4 regions of the Mesorhizobium sp. WSM4976 genome follow, and region 3 is predicted to be linked to each of the others. Evidence: riboswitches for the same ligand, from Rfam matches in the RefSeq annotation. Region 3 holds a riboswitch; each other region holds the start of a gene.
What was found. A riboswitch is a leader RNA that binds a small molecule or an ion and turns the genes downstream of it on or off. The one in region 3 is predicted to bind cobalamin.
Positions count from the first base shown of each region.

Region 1: it holds a riboswitch for cobalamin, as region 3 does, so the genes downstream of both, P9272_RS10250 (DUF1636 family protein) here and P9272_RS12690 (aromatic ring-hydroxylating dioxygenase subunit alpha) in region 3, are expected to answer to the same signal.
Region 2: it holds a riboswitch for cobalamin, as region 3 does, so the genes downstream of both, P9272_RS26970 (CbtB domain-containing protein) here and P9272_RS12690 (aromatic ring-hydroxylating dioxygenase subunit alpha) in region 3, are expected to answer to the same signal.
Region 4: it holds a riboswitch for cobalamin, as region 3 does, so the genes downstream of both, bluB (5,6-dimethylbenzimidazole synthase) here and P9272_RS12690 (aromatic ring-hydroxylating dioxygenase subunit alpha) in region 3, are expected to answer to the same signal.

Region 1 covers NZ_JARTVT010000007.1:22,088-24,279, reverse strand. The annotation lists gene cobW (cobalamin biosynthesis protein CobW) at 1-829, opposite strand, end outside; gene P9272_RS10250 (DUF1636 family protein) at 832-1,257, opposite strand; cobalamin riboswitch at 1,297-1,500, opposite strand; gene P9272_RS10245 (winged helix-turn-helix domain-containing protein) at 1,531-2,192, opposite strand, start outside.
Region 2 covers NZ_JARTVT010000025.1:82,077-84,268, reverse strand. The annotation lists gene P9272_RS26980 (PilZ domain-containing protein) at 1-183, opposite strand, end outside; gene P9272_RS26975 (histidine phosphatase family protein) at 350-922, opposite strand; adenosylcobalamin (AdoCbl) riboswitch at 1,008-1,152, shown strand; gene P9272_RS26970 (CbtB domain-containing protein) at 1,151-1,360, shown strand; gene P9272_RS26965 (CbtA family protein) at 1,407-2,147, shown strand.
Region 3 covers NZ_JARTVT010000009.1:45,913-48,104, reverse strand. The annotation lists gene P9272_RS12695 (hybrid-cluster NAD(P)-dependent oxidoreductase) at 1-206, opposite strand, end outside; gene P9272_RS12690 (aromatic ring-hydroxylating dioxygenase subunit alpha) at 227-1,474, opposite strand; cobalamin riboswitch at 1,583-1,785, opposite strand.
Region 4 covers NZ_JARTVT010000006.1:122,318-124,509, forward strand. The annotation lists gene P9272_RS09390 (hypothetical protein) at 1-239, shown strand, start outside; gene bluB (5,6-dimethylbenzimidazole synthase) at 240-965, opposite strand; cobalamin riboswitch at 1,008-1,185, opposite strand; gene P9272_RS09400 (histone deacetylase family protein) at 1,301-2,192, shown strand, end outside.

The DNA of each region.
Region 1 (2,192 bases), on a different contig from region 3:
CAAGGGCGACGCGCTTTGCCAGTTCGTCCGGGCTGGCGATCGAAGGGATGTCGATAACGAAGGAGTCGAAATCGTCATGCTCGTGGTCGAGCTCGTCGTCGTGATGGGTCTTGCGGTTCTCGATGTCGTCTTCGACGGCAAGGCCAAGGCCAAGCAGCACCGAGGGGTCGACCTTGCCCTGCGCGGTCGGCACGACCTTGACGGCGCGCGCGACGTGCTCGCCGATGACGGCGTTGGCGCGAGCCGAGCCTGCCGCATCCATCAGGTCGCTCTTCGACAGGATGATCAGGTCCGCGCAGGCGATCTGGTCCTCGAACACTTCTTCGACCGGATCGTCATGGTCGAGGGAATCGTCAGCCGCGCGCTGCGCCTGCAGCGCGTCCATGTCGGAGGCGACCCGGCCTTCGGCCAGGGCCGGGCCGTCGACCACGGCGACGACGCCGTCGACAGTGACGCGGCTCTTGACCGTCGGCCACTGGAAGGCCTGCACCAGCGGCTTCGGCAAAGCGAGGCCGGAGGTCTCGATCAGGATGTGGTCGACCTTCGGGGTGCGTGATAAAATCTGGTCAAGCGCCGGCACGAAGTCATCGGCCACGGTGCAGCAGATGCAGCCATTGGCGAGCTCGACGATGTTTTCCTCCGGACAGGTATCGACGCCGCAACCCTTCAGGATCTCGCCGTCGATGCCGACATCGCCGAACTCATTGACGATGATCGCCAGCCGCTTGCCCTTGGCGTTTTCAATGAGGTTGCGGATCAGCGTCGTCTTGCCGGCGCCGAGGAAGCCGGTGACGACGGTGCAGGGCACGCGGGAAACGGAAGCGTTCATGGTCAGTCCTTCAGCATATCGAGGGGAGGGATGCGGGCAACCAGGCCGCGCTTAAGGGAATCGGGCCGGCCGCGCCAGGGGATCAGGCCGTCGGTCGAGGTGGCGAAGAGCTTTGCGCCGGCGACGAGATCGGCGCCGCTGGTCGTGTCGAGGTCCCCGAAGACGTAGCTCCAGCAGCCGTCGCGCAGAAGTGCCGCGCTCAGGCGGCGCTTGCAATTGCCGAGGCATTCGACGGTACGGATGCGGATCTTCTCGCCCGATGCGGCGCGGCGCGTGTCCTCGGCCAGCAAGACGCCAGCGCGCGGATGGGCGTCCGAGCCGGTTTCGTCGCGGCAGGACGAGCAGACGATGACGGTGACGCCAGCCAAAGTGCCGGGCTCGGACGAAATGTCCGCGATGTTTGCCGGGAAACTGCCGTTGCGATCCAAAACCTGGCTCCTTGCCCGGAAAACCCGCCGGGCATTCGGATACTTAGAGTCTCAGACGGCAGGTCTCCTGGCTCGCGGGTCTTCGCCTCAGGTGCCGCCTTCCCGGGAACATCCCAGTGGTTTTCGGCCGAGGCTCGTCGCTTACAGTTGCGGGGACAGCCGCGGATTTGGGTTTTGGCCCGCACCGCATTCCCTCTTGGCTCCTCCCTTTGCCGGGAGAAGACCGTCCGGGTCAGGGTTTAGGCTCTCGGCTAGGCGCCTGTCAACGCGCGGCTACGACACCTTGATGTCGGCCAGCGCCGGACCGAGGTCGCCCGCTAGCGCCACCTCGATCGCTTCCAGGCCAAGCCACGCCTGCATCTGCTTCAGTTCGTCGAAGAGTTGAGCGGCCGTTTCGGCTGGGGCGCCGGCCTCTGCATAGGCGGCATGGACGCGCAGCACACTGGCCGGGCGATCGGCCCTCAGGTCGACGCGGGCAACGATGCGGTCACCGAGCAGGAAGGGCAGCACATAGTAGCCATACTGGCGCTTTTCGGCGGGCGTGTAGATCTCGATACGGTAGCGGAAACCGAACAACTTTTCCGTCCGGGTGCGCTCGAAGACGACCGGATCGAAGGGCGCCAGCAGCGCGCGGGCTTCTATGCGGCGTGGGATACGCGCGTCCTTGTGGAGATAGGCGGGCTTGTCCCAGCCTTCGACCTTGACCGGCAGCAATTCGCCGGCTTCGACCAACTCCTCGATGCGGTCCTTGGTATCGCCGGGCGCCAGACGAAAATAGTCGCGCAGGTCGCCATAGGTGGCGATGCCATGGGCGCGGGCCGAGATGCGCAGCAATTCGCGATGCGCGTCCTCAACCGAGGGCACGGGCAGGTCGAGCACCGCCTGCGGCAAAACGCGCTCGGGCAGGTCGTAATAGCGCTCGAAGCCGCGTCGGT
Region 2 (2,192 bases), on a different contig from region 3:
TGGAACCTCGAGCAGGAAGCGTTCCGGTATGTCCGTATCGGCGGGGACGCGCAGTTCCGCGCCCTGCTCGTGCTGATTGCGGACCGAGCAGCCGACTTTTACGGCCCCGGCAATGATCGTGGCTTCCTTGAGCACGAATTCGCGCACATGAAGACGGCGCTCGGTCTCGGGATAATTGGCCATATCCGGCGGGCTCCTAGGGCAAGGGTTTCCTCGCCACGGGGCAGCACGATAGCAGCGATGCGTTTCCGTTCCGTTAGCGATCGCTGAAACGACGAGCCTTGATACAGGTGCTGACGGTTGTCGAAGCTTGAGGGGATCCGCGCGGGATCGACCCGCGCCCGACCGTCTAGCCGCCGGCGATCACCCCGCTCGCATGCAGCACCCAGCGGCGGCCGTCGCTGCGGAACTCGGTGAGCGACAGCGGCTCGATGTCGATCTTCCAGACCGAGGAGAGCGGCGCGCCCAGCACATGCACGATGGCGGCGCGGATCGGCACGGCATGGGTGAGCGCGATGGTGTGGCCGCTCTCGCCGGCCGGGCGCTCCATCAGCGCAGCAACCCGCCGGGCGACGGCGGCAAGCGATTCGCCGTCATGGGGCGCGGCGTCCGGATCGGCGAGCCAGGCTGCCATGCCTTCCGGGTCCTCGGCCCGCACCTCCTCGAAGCTTCGGCCGGCCCAACGCGCGAAATCCTGTTCGGCAAGCAGCGGCTCGACCGTCGCTTCCAGGCCAAGGGCCTCGGCCGTCCTGCGCGCGGCAAGCGCCGGACTTGCCCAGACGCGGTCGGCCCGGCGCAGCGACGAAGCGAGCGCGCCGGCGCGGTCGAACGCGCTCGGCTCCGGCGCCTCGTCCTTCGGAAAACGGCCCTTGCGCATGCCGGGCGTCGCGCCGCTTGCGATCATCGTCAGGCGGGCGAACATCCCAAAACTCCGTGGTCCAGTGAAATTTCGGCCGCGCGAAGCCGCGTTGGCCATTACATGTCGTTGACAGGCGAACGAAGTGCTGACAAGTGTTTTAGCGCTATACGGGATTGGAAGCCGGTGCGAGTCCGGCACGGTCGCGCCACTGTGATCGGCACCAGCCGAAAGTCAGGCCTTATCCCGCAGCACAGTTGGATCAACGGGACGCAGCATCCCACAGGAGGTCAAATGTCCGACACCACCTTCGCCCCGACCTACGGCCCGGTTGCGATTCCCGTCCGCGAGCTTCTGCCCTGGGCCATCTTCGCCGGCCTGATGCTAATGCTGATGATCTATTTCGTCGGCGCGGAAGAAGGCGCGACCTCGCTGATCCGTGGCACGGCGGTGCACGAATTCGTGCATGACGGCCGCCACCTGCTCGGCTTCCCCTGCCACTAGGCGGTTTCAGCCTCGCTGAACCCGCTTTCCATAAAGGGTTAGTGACATGGTCGGAAAACTTTTGCTGCGCGGCATGCTTGTCGGGCTTGTGGCGGGGATTCTGGCGTTCGCCTTCGCGCGTGTCTACGGCGAGCCGCAGGTTGACAAGGCGATCGCCTTCGAGGAACAGCAGGCCCAGGCGGCCGGCGGCGCGCCGGAGCCCGAGATGGTCAGCCGCGCCACGCAGGCAGGCATCGGCCTGGCAACCGGCGTGCTGGTCTATGGCGCGGCGCTCGGCGGGCTGTTCTCGCTGGTCTTTGCCTATGCCTATGGTCGGCTGGGCTCGCTTGGGCCGCGCGGCACTTCGGCGCTCATCGCGCTGCTCGGCTTCCTTGCCGTGATCGTGGTTCCGAGCCTCAAATACCCGGCCAACCCGCCCGCGGTCGGCAACGCCGAAACGATCGCCTACCGGACCGAGTTGTTCTTCATCATGATCGTGGTTTCGATCGTGGCGATGGTGGCAGCGGTTGGCCTTGCGCAGCGGCTGTGGAACCGGCTGGGCGCCTGGAATGCCTCGATCGTCGCGGCGCTCGCCTTCCTGGTGGTGTTCGCGCTGGTGAAGGCAGCTCTTCCTGACATCAACGAAGTGCCGGAGGACTTCTCCGCGACGGTGCTATGGCAGTTCCGCGTCGCCTCGCTCGGCATGCAGTTCGTGCTGTGGACGGTCGTCGGCCTCGGCTTCGGCGCCGCCGTCGAGCGCCTGGTCGCGGTGCGCGACCAGGGCGGCTCCGCCCGCCGCTACGCCTGAACCCATGCCTTGGCCGCCACGGTTGCTTGCCCTGGCGGCCAAATC
Region 3 (2,192 bases):
CGCATCAGCGGCCCGTCGGCCGTAGGCAATTCCAGCGTCACGAACTGCCCGGGCTTGTAGCGGAACCAGGTCTGATTGTCGGAGCGGAAGGTGAACGTCTTCACTTGCGGCGCCTCGTCGCTGACGCCGATCACTTCCAGCACCTGCAGCCTGTCGTTCCAGGGCGCCATCTCGTCGAGATGGCGATAGAGGCCGAGATCCGTCATCGCGTTCATCTCCTCAGCCCTCAGGCGACGCTGCGCAGCGCCGGGCGACCGTCTTCGGCGAGGCGCGGGCCGATGAAGGAGGCGTACCACTCGACGAACTGGATGACGCCACCCTCATGCAGCGCGGAATAGGGACCGGGCTCGTACGCCGGAGACAGGATGCCGAGCGCGTTTTCCTCCACGATTCGGCGGTCCTGATCGTTGGTCTCGGTCCAGACATGGGTGAGTTCTGTCAGATCGTAGTCGACGCCTTCCGCCGCGTCCTTGTGGACCAGCCATTTCGTCGTCACCGCGGTCTCGGTGGCGCTGATCGGCAGCACACGGAAGGTGACGGCATGGTCGATGAGGATGTGATTCCACGTGGTCGGATAATGGTAATGCATCAACGTCCCGATGCGATCGGCGGCGACGCCGGCGGACAGGTTTTTCGCCACGGCGCGCTTGCCGTTCATCGTGTAGCTAACGGCGTCGCGCAGCAGCGGTGCGCGCGTGGCGCGATATTGCCCGGCCGGATCGATCCGAAACCGGCTCGGCAGACCCGCCGCCTCGCATTTCGCCCAGTGCGCAAGGATTTCCGGGTCGCTGTCGGCGCCCTGCACACCTGTCACAGTCGGCGCTTCCGGGAAAGTCTTGCACAGTTCCGGATGGTTGCCGGCGCAATGATAGCACTCGCGGTTGTTTTCCCAGACGAGCTTCCAGTTGCCCTTTTCGATGATCGTCGATTCGAATGCGACCTTCGCCTCGCTCAACCGGTGCGGCAGGAGATAGGGTTCGATCATGGCGCGCATCGGCGCGAAGTCGGCCGGATCCTTTGCCAAACAAATGAAAATGTAGCCGCCGACGCTCTCGCAGGCCACGGGCCTCAGGCCGAACTGGCTTTTGTCGAAACCTTCCGCCATTTGGCGGGCAAACAGCAGCCGCCCGTCGAGTTCGTAAGTCCACTGATGGTAGGGACAGACCAGCTTGGCGGCAGTCCCCCTGTCGGTGTTGCACACGCGGCTGCCGCGATGCCGGCACGAGTTATGGAAAGCGTTGATCCTTCCCTTCTGGTCGCGGACCAGCACCACCGGATAGTCGCCGATCTGAACGGTGATGTAGCTGCCTGGTTTCGGCAGCTCGCAATCATGGCCGATGAACAACCAGTCGCGATACCAGATCAGCTCCATGTCGAGCTTGAAATAGTCGGGATCGGTGTAGAAGGGCTGCTCAAGCGAGTAGCCCGGCTTGCGGCTCTGCAGGAGCCTCAGCATCTCGTTACGCGCATCCATGTCCTGTCCTCGCATCAAGGGCTGAACTGGTGGTGATGGAGAAGAACGATCGCCACCGGCAGGGCCGGGCACGCGCCGTCCGCCTCTTGACCGCCCACCGCGATCAGTCGGGTTCAAAATGCCTCTGGCTGGTTTCCGGGCTTTGGAGCTGCCCTCGCGGGCGGTCGCAACACCTTCCCAGGCCCCTGGCCCAGTGGTCTCCCGTTGCGACTTCACTCCACCACCGTTGCGGGGGCAGCGCCGGATTTCGACCGGCTTCCCAATTCTCCGCCTCGTCGCGGCGAGGCGGCACCTGAGATGGCCTGATCTAACCACGACAGCCGGTTTTCCGTCGGCATGAAAACGACATCCCATCCATGCGGCGCGACAATAGGCGCCGTGTTCACGGTGCCGATTCCCGTCCCTTTCGCCTTGCCCTCCGGCTTCCGGGGCGAGGTTCGGGAGGGCTTTGATGGTTAATAGTATCAAAAAGTGACTATTAGCAGATTCTAAAATCGAACCGAACGGTTCGTTTCTGTTGACGGTGCGTGCAGAACGTTGTGAACGTCGGTGCTCGGACACACTTGGTGAGCCAACTGTCGAACTCAAATAACTTACTGATTTTATAGCATAAAAATTCGATCATAGGCATGCTTATGAAAACTTCAAGAGGCGGGTTCATGGTCCAGACGAAAAAACTTCGTGATTGGAATTCGGCAGTTGGCTCACCCAGATGAGC
Region 4 (2,192 bases), on a different contig from region 3:
TTGCCGGCTGGGCCTTCGTGCTGGCCATCGTCTTTGCCTGGGCCTTCAAGGCAGCCTTCATCGAGCCCTTCGCCATCGCCTCGCTGATGCAGGTCTATTTCGAAACCATCGAAGGCCAGGTGCCCAATCCAGAATGGGACAACCGGCTGGCCGAGGCCTCGTCCAAATTCAGGGAGCTGCGCGACAAGGCGCTGGGCTCCTTCGGCGGCTCGCGCTGGGATACGCCCCGGGCCGCTTGATCACTGCTGGCGACCTAGCGTTGCGATCGCCGACTTGAGCGGCGCCTCGCCGGCGCCGCGAAACGTCTCGCTCATCACCAGTTCGGGCAGCGGCAGGCGCTTGCCCCAGCCATGCGCTTCGAGGTCCGGCTTCGGCGCGAATTCCGAGACGCGGCCGACGCAGAGATAGGCGATCGGCGTGACATGCTCGGGGATCGACAAAAGCCGCTTGAGCGCCTCGGTCTCGATGATACTCACCCAGCCGACGCCGACACCCTCGGCCCGCGCCGCCAGCCAGAAATTCTGCACCGCACAGACGGTGCTGTAGAGATCCATCTCCGGATTATGCCAGCGCCCGAGCGGGGAGTCCTTCGAGCGCTGCCGGTCGCAGGTGATGCACAGGTTCAGCGCGCTTTCGCAAATGCCTTCGAGCTTGAGCTTGCGGTAGAGCGCCTGCCGCTCCGCCTCGATCGCCGGCACCTCTTGCTCGCGCGCGGCGAGGAACAGGTCGCGCACCAGTCTGCGCCGCTCGGCATCACGGATGACGATGAAGTTCCACGGCTGCATGTAGCCGACCGACGGCGCATGGTGCGCGGCGGTGAGAAGCCGCGCCAGCACGCAATCGTCGAGATCATCAGGGACAAAATGGCTGCGCACGTCACGCCTGGTGAACATTGCCCGATAAACCGCGTCGCGCGCCAATTGGTCAAAGTCATCGCCGCACGCGGCGATCGCTGCTGCCGTCATCGCTTTTCCCCTTGCGACAAGCAGTCCCCCGCCTGACCAAGCGGAAAACCATGTCTGCCGGGCCGGTCTTCTGGCTCGGGATCGTCCCGCTCCGGCGCCTTCCCGTCGAGGACAGTGGCGTTTGCCGGCGCGGTCCCCCTCACAGCGTTGGGCACGCCACGGAGTTCAACCGTGTTCCCGATTCTCCCGCGTCGCGGGCACCAGGCAGCAGGATGACCTTATCGCGAAGTTCGGCACCCGCCAATGGCGCGAACGACATGGGCTGCCGCAATTTCCCCAGCCATTCGGCTTTTCAAACATGGTCATTACGGCCGCGGGTGCCTAGATTAGGCGCCATGGCCACCCGTCTCTACACGCACCCGATCTTCCTGGAACATCTCACGCCGCCCGGCCACCCCGAGCGGCCCGATCGCCTGCGCGCCATCGAGCGCGTGCTGGACGACGAGGCGTTCTCGGCGCTCGACCGCGTCAAGGCGCCGGAAGGCGACGAGAAGACCATCCTTTATGCGCACCCCGAGGACTTCGTCGAGAGCGTGCGCGCGGCGATACCTGAGAGCGGCATCGTCTCGATCGATGCCGATACCAGCGCCAGCCCGAAAAGCTGGCAGGCCGCGGTGACGGCGATCGGCGCGGCCAATGCGGCGGTCGACGACGTTTTCGAGGGCCGCGCCTCAAATGTCTTCGTCGCCGCCCGTCCCCCCGGCCACCACGCTGAAAAGACGACGGCGATGGGCTTTTGCCTGTTCAACACCGCGGCGATCGCGGCCCGCTATGCGCAGAAGAAGCATCAGGCCGAGCGCGTCGCCATCGTCGATTGGGATGTCCACCACGGCAACGGCACGCAGGACATTTTTTGGGACGATCCGTCGGTGCTCTATTGCTCGACGCATCAGATGCCGCTCTACCCGGGCACAGGCGCGAAGAGCGAGACCGGCGCCGGCAACATTGTCAACGCGCCGCTCGCGCCGCAGACCGGCAGCGACCTGTTCCGCGACGCGTTCCTGTCGCGCGTGCTACCGTCCATCGACGCTTTCGCGCCTGACCTGATCATCATTTCCGCCGGCTTCGACGCGCACCACCGCGATCCGCTGGCGCAGATCAACCTGATCGAGGATGATTTCGACTGGGCGACCGGCCAGTTGATGGAACGCGCTGGCCGCCACAGCGGCAACAGGCTCGTCAGCCTGCTGGAAGGCGGCTACGATCTGCAGGGACTGGCATTTTCTG